2 linked regions of the Endozoicomonas sp. GU-1 genome follow. The protein of the gene in region 2 interacts with the protein of the main gene of each other region in a pairwise test. Links are inferred from orthologs where the notes say so. Each region holds a gene or a part of one and is shown on either strand. Other genes may lie near its edges.

Evidence for each region.
Region 1: the proteins of O3276_RS00420 (region 2) and O3276_RS23260 interact in binary tests that used the Escherichia coli proteins (3 or more experiments, as listed by UniProt). The link is inferred for Endozoicomonas sp. GU-1 from one-to-one orthologs.

Annotation. Positions count from the first base shown.
Region 1 is NZ_CP114771.1:5,528,941-5,532,173, reverse strand. What follows is about bases 142-3,052. They hold O3276_RS23260 (rod shape-determining protein), read right to left. Parts: upstream 2,161-3,052; coding sequence 1,123-2,160; downstream 142-1,122. Other genes in these bases: gatC (Asp-tRNA(Asn)/Glu-tRNA(Gln) amidotransferase subunit GatC), read left to right, coding at 2,524-2,811; mreC (rod shape-determining protein MreC), read right to left, coding at 142-558. Also shown: more of mreC, read right to left, coding at 1-141. UniProt on the Escherichia coli protein: Forms membrane-associated dynamic filaments that are essential for cell shape determination. Acts by regulating cell wall synthesis and cell elongation, and thus cell shape.
Region 2 is NZ_CP114771.1:72,521-75,839, forward strand. The notes cover bases 290-3,286. They hold O3276_RS00420 (RodZ domain-containing protein), read left to right. Parts: upstream 290-1,305; coding sequence 1,306-2,268; downstream 2,269-3,286. Other genes in these bases: rlmN (dual-specificity RNA methyltransferase RlmN), read left to right, coding at 290-453; pilW (type IV pilus biogenesis/stability protein PilW), read left to right, coding at 552-1,313; hisS (histidine--tRNA ligase), read left to right, coding at 2,633-3,286. In the rest of the region: more of rlmN, read left to right, coding at 1-289; more of hisS, read left to right, coding at 3,287-3,319.

The sequences.
Region 1 (3,233 bases), 5.5 Mb from region 2 along the record:
ACTGCTGACCGGGCTGACTTCAATGACCTGCCCCATCACGCCATGAGCATCGAGAATGGCCTGCCCTTCGTAAACCTTGTCAATGGCTCCCTTGTTAATGATCACCCGGTGCCGGAAAGGATCAGGGTCAACGCCAACCACCTCGGCAACCAATACCTGCTCATCCACCAGTTCAGAAGAGTTCAGCAACTCCCGCAGACGGATATTCTGGGCGGTTAATGAAGCAAGCTTCTGAACCTTCTGTTCAAGAATCAGGTTTCGTGCCTTGAGACGGGCGTTTTCCTGAAGCAAGTCGTTGTGCGACATCACCACCTGTGAAGCGGTTCCCCAGATACGCCCGGGCAGATCAGCAAGAAACAGGACAGGCGTAGCAGCAACAGTCAGCCACTGGCGAACCTGTGACAGGGCGCGATAGCTATGATCAAAATACAAAATCGCCAATGACAGGATGATCAGCAAAACAAAGCGCGTGACCAGTGACTGGCGTTGACTGAAAATCGGTTTAATAACCTGCTCCTTATACCAATTCCACCTTCTAAATATGAACTGCGCAGCCATTTTGAACAGCTGGATCTTCGTTGGAATTCCTCGCAATAGCCCTGCTATTACTCGTCATTCCGCCTTGCCCAGCTGTCCAAAATGACTTGCTCGATCTCATATTTAGAAGGCGGAATTGGTATTACCAGGCCTCAAATTAATTGCCTTGAAAATGCCATATCAAAAACCTGAAGCACCGTCCTATCGACACCCATGTCTGGCTGACAATTTTCAGTGATCAGCTATTAAAGGTGATGAGTTCAACACTTCCCGGAAAAGCCGCGATTACCGAAATAACACTGACCACCTGAAGAGAACTGCTAACTTTGCCCAGGAGCCTGTCGGACTTAAGCGTCCGTAGCGAGGATTGCGAGAAATTGAGGATAAAAATTTCTGCTTCTGAGGAGAATAGCGGGGCTATTTGACGAAGAAGCAGGAATTTTTAGACCAATTTACTGCCACCGCAGTAGGGCAGTCTATTCTCGGACAGCCTCCTAGTGGCAGACCAAAATAGCAAATCAGCAATACCTCGGGAAGAAATATTGCTGATCATTTTGCAAAACAGGTGTTTGATTAACAGAGCCGTTAATCGGTGGATAACAGATCCATACGGTGCTTATCCATCATCTCGATCGCCCTGCCGCCGCCACGGGCCACACAGGTGAGCGGATCTTCAGCGACCAGAACCGGCAGGCCGGTTTCTTCACTGATCAGTTTATCCAGATCCCGCAGCAATGCACCCCCACCGGTCAGCACCAGGCCACGCTCGGCAATATCCGAAGCCAGTTCCGGCGGTGATTGTTCCAGGGCACTTTTCACGGCCTGAACAATCGCCGTCAGCGATTCCTGCAGCGCTTCCAGAATTTCGCCACTGTTCAGGGTAAAGCTCCGGGGAATACCTTCCGCCAGGTTACGCCCGCGCACATCAATTTCCAGCAGTTCATCACTTGGATAGGCGATGGCAATTTCCTGCTTGATACGCTCAGCAGTAGCATCACCAATCAGGCTGCCGTAGTTGCGGCGGACATACGTCACAATCGCGTCATCAAAACGGTCACCACCAATGCGCACAGATTCAGAGTAGACGACACCGCTAAGGGAGATAATGGCAATCTCCGTGGTACCACCACCGATATCCACAACCATGGAGCCACTGGCTTCTTCAACCGGAAGTCCGGCACCAATAGCGGCCGCCATCGGCTCTTCGATCAAATACACTTCCCGGGCACCCGCGCCCAGTACCGATTCACGGATCGCCCGTTTTTCAACTTTGGTTGATTTGCAGGGCACACAGACCAGCACACGAGGGCTGGGCTGAATAAAACTGTTCTCATGCACTTTGTTAATAAAGTGCTGGAGCATACGCTCGCAGACATCAAAGTCCGCTATCACGCCATCCTTCATTGGACGTATAGCGGTAATGTTGCCGGGGGTTCGCCCCAGCATCCGCTTGGCATCGGCACCAACAGCCACTACGCTTTTCTGAGTACCGAGATTGCGGATAGCAACCACAGAGGGTTCATTTAACACTATGCCCTTTTCGCGGACATAGACCAGTGTGTTGGCTGTTCCAAGATCAATCGAGAGATCGCTGGAAAACAGGCCACGTAACCTTTTCAGCATGTTATGGTGTACCTTGATTCAAGGCTTGGGTAATTCCAGAAACTCTAACAATGCTGCCTCCGGAGGGCAAGCAGCAATTGTGCTCTGTGGCAACTGTGCCTGAATCATTTATCTCAGGAAAAGCATTCAAACAGCGGCCTTAATAGTGGGATTTACCGAAAAACCGGGTGACTGTCCGTGTGTTTTGTTAAACTGCAATACTCTATTTTTACACCAATCAGCCCCCCATTTACCATTCCCGCAGAGATGTTTCCGGTAATCATCCCATAGATCACCCGATAAATCCTTGAGAAATAGGTGGGCAGCCCATACATTAGCTTCTTATTTATTTGCTTGTTATTCATTTATGGAGAACCATTACCAATGGCCATCGACGCCTCTGGAGTCAAAAAGGTTGCAAAACTTGCACGTCTGTCCATTGACGACGATGCAGTGGAAGTAACCGCTGCCACCATCAGCAGCATACTGGAACTGGTCGATAGCATGCAGGCCGTTGATACACAGGACGTGGAACCCCTGGCACACCCTCTGGATGCCATCCAGCGCCTGCGCCCTGACCAGGTCACCGAAGAAAACCAGCGAGAGCAATTACAGGGCTGCGCACCTGCCGTTGAAGAAGGCCTCTTTCTGGTTCCGCGTGTTATTGAGTGACACGTCAGAAAATATTGCAGCAGTGATCGTGGTAGAAACGCCGAAAAGGCATTATTTTCATAATAACTGCTCTGAGTCCGGTAGAAGCTGAGCCTCTTCTATACCATACGTCTTCCAACCGAACGAATCCCATGTACGATAAAACCATTGCAGAACAGAGCCGGGCATTAGCCAGTGGCGAAATATCCAGTGTCGAGTTGACACAAACCTACCTTGACCGAATCAGGCAGTTCGATGGTGACATCAACAGCTTTATTACGGTGACTGAAACGTTAGCCCTGGAACAGGCAGCCGCCGCCGACCAGCGCCGTGCGGCGGGCGATGCCCACGCCATGACCGGCATTCCCGTTGCCCATAAAGACCTGTTCTGCACACAAGGCGTAAAAACCTCCTGTGGTTCAAAAATGCTGGACAACTTTGTT
Region 2 (3,319 bases):
TCCCTGGCAGTGTCACTGCATGCACCAAATAATGAGCTGAGAAACCAGCTGGTGCCGATCAACCGGAAGTATCCGCTGGATCAGCTGCTGGATGCCATCCATCATTACATGAACAGTTTGACGGACAGTAAACGGGTCGTTACGATCGAGTATACGTTGCTTGCCGGTGTGAATGATCAACCTGAACAGGTACAGCAGCTGATTGCTTTGCTGAAAGATCTGCCCTGTAAGATAAACCTTATTCCGTTCAATCCATTTCCTCATTCAGGGTATGAAAGACCCAGCAATAATGCAGTGAGACGGTTTCAGGAGAGTTTGCAGCTGGCTGGTTTTAATGTCACCGTAAGAAAGACAAGAGGTGATGATATTGACGCTGCCTGCGGTCAGTTAGTGGGCAATGTAATGGATAAGACCCGGCGCAGTGAGCGCTACATAGCAGCCAGACAGGTATAAGCTGTCCGGGATGCATCTGTTATCCGACAGGCTCCCGGAGGTTGCTACTCTCAACGGCGTCCCGGATATATTTATAAATTGCAAATGTGGGGATCAGCATGGGAGTCAAATTGAGGCCCATTGCACTACTGTTTTCTGTATCTCTGGCACTGACAGGCTGTGTCACCACGGACAGTCGGCCTGTTAACGAGAACAGGGCAGTGGTGGACTATATGAATCTGGCCAGGGGTTATCTTCAGGAAGGTTACTCGGAAAAAGCGGTAAGGCCGCTGGAAAGAGCGCTTGAGATCGAGCCCTATTCGGCCAGTGTCCATGGCATGCTGGGTATGGCTTATCAGCGTCAGGGGGAGGATCAGCTGGCCGAGCAGGCGTTCAATAAGGCGCTGGCCATTGACCCTGATGCCGCGGACATACGCAATAACTTTGGTGCTTTCCTGTTCTCCAGAAACCGGCTTCAGGACGCTTATCGTCAGTTTCAACTGGCTTCCGGGGATGTTGCTTATTCCCAGCGCAGTCGAACCTTTGAAAACCTCGGGATTGTTGCTTTGCGGATGGGCCGGTCTTCCCTGGCGGTTGATCACTTTACCCGGGCTCTTCGTCTGAACAGTAACTTGCCAAGGGCCAATCTGGAGCTTGCCGCTATCTACAAAGAGCAGGGCAATCTCTATACAGGGTGGCAGCACTACCAGGCCTTTGCCGGGTCGGCTGAGCAGAGTCCTCGCAGCTTGCTACTGGGTATTGAGCTGGCAAGGGCAAACCGGGCTCAGGATAAAGCGGCAGGTTATGCTTTGAAGCTGGAAAGGTTGTATCCCGGCTCTGTGGAGCTGAAGCATTATCGGAGTCGATTGGGTCATGAGTGAACAGGATACTCAGCAGGAAGAAGCTATTCAGACGTTTGCTCCCGGTGCTGTGCTTGCCCGGGCCCGTGACAGTCAGGGGCTATCTATCCTTGAAGTGGCTGAAAGCCTGAAAATTACCGAAAGTTATGTTAAGGCCATTGAGGAGAGCACGTTTGATATCCTGCCGCAGGCGGCATTTGTCCGTGGCTATATTCGTAATTATGCGAAACTGGTGGGGCTTAATGGCGAAGATCTGGTTAGGGACTTTGACCATTTTATGGGGGTCGATGGGCTGGAATCTCCGCGTTTACAGGGTTCTAAGAAGTTGAAGCCGCTGCGAGCTCACAGTGCACCTTCTCCAGTGTATGCGCTTGCGCTTTTGCTGCTTGTGTCGCTGGGAGGGTTTGGTTATTACCTTTGGAATAGCTTGCTGGGTATCGAACCAGTGGTCGAGGTGGCCATTATTGAAGACGTATCTGAGGATGTGTCTGAGCCTCTGGTGACTGATGCCAGTGTTGTCTCTGTCCCCTCTGTTGCGGAAATTAGTGAGAGCGTGGAGGAAGAGGCTGTTCCAGCTGATGACACCACAATTTTAAAAGAAGACCCAAGTCTGGAAGATGAACCTGTTCTGGAAGAGGTTGTGTCAGAGGGACTTCCAATTGCCATGGCCGGTTCTGAGGTTGTTGATACGATAGATGAGTCCAGTTCACCGATTGTTGATCTGATTCAGCCTCTTGTTATTAATTTCTCAGAAGATTGCTGGGTTGAAATCAAGGATGCCACCGGTGAAGTGCTGATTTCAACCGTGCAGAGAGCCGGGTCTTCCATTAATCTTGATGTTTTTCCCCCAGTGAATTTGCGGTTCGGTAATACCCCCGGTGTTGACAGTATCCTGCTGGATGGCGAGCCGGTAGCCAAACCCAGCTCGAATACCCGGGTGGCCAGTGTCTTGTTAACAGGCAGTGGTCAGGGGTAAATCAATAAGTAGCTAACCATATGAAATCATATATTTCTGACTCCTTGTTCAGGCACTCTGCTTCGTTACAACTCCGGTCACATAGCTACGGCTATGCTCCCTCCGTTGTGCCTCGCATAGCACCTGCCCAAGTAGCCAGAAATATATGATTCCATATGGCTAGCTACTTAGTCCTTAAAACTATGTCCTTTCAGTGAAGAAACTCCCGGCAGCGATGGGCATTCTTTAATGGGAGGGCTGTGGGATTGTCACACAAAGGCGTTAACGGTTATAGTTGCCTACTTTTTATTGCGAACCGCCAAATCGCCTGTTCCTGACGAACCGGGTGAAGTTATGTGGTGTTTTTGGTAGAGGACATTTGAACTTGGGCAAGCAGCTTCAAGCCATCCGTGGGATGAATGATATTCTTCCCGAACAGACCCCTGTCTGGCAGTACCTTGAGCAGCAGGTACGCTCTGTCCTGAGCACTTATGGTTATCAGGAAATCCGGGTTCCGATTGTGGAAAGCTCTGCTCTGTTCAGCCGGGGTATTGGCTCTGGTACGGATATTGTTGAGAAAGAGATGTACACCTTTGAAGATCGCAATGGTGACAAGCTCTCCCTTCGTCCTGAGGCCACTGCCGGGGTTGTTCGCGCAGGTATTCAGCAGGGCCTGTTTTACAACCAGATTCAGCGGTTGTGGACTTCCGGTCCGATGTTCCGCTACGAGCGTCCGCAAAAAGGCCGTTATCGCCAGTTTCACCAGATCAGTGTTGAAGCCTATGGCATGACAGGTCCGGATATTGATGCGGAAATCATCATGATGACGGCACGGTTTTGGCAGAAGCTTGGTCTGACAAAGCATGTCACGCTGGAGCTGAATACTCTGGGTACCATAGAAGCCCGTATCCGTTATCGTGAAGCTCTGGTGACTTATCTCAGGGATTATGAGTCAGAGCTGGATGACGACAGCCGTCGTCGCCTGACCATCAACCCGCTGAGAATTCTTGATAGTAAAGATCAAAACACACAGAAAATTGTTGCCGGTGCCCCCGAGCTGTTTGACTATCTG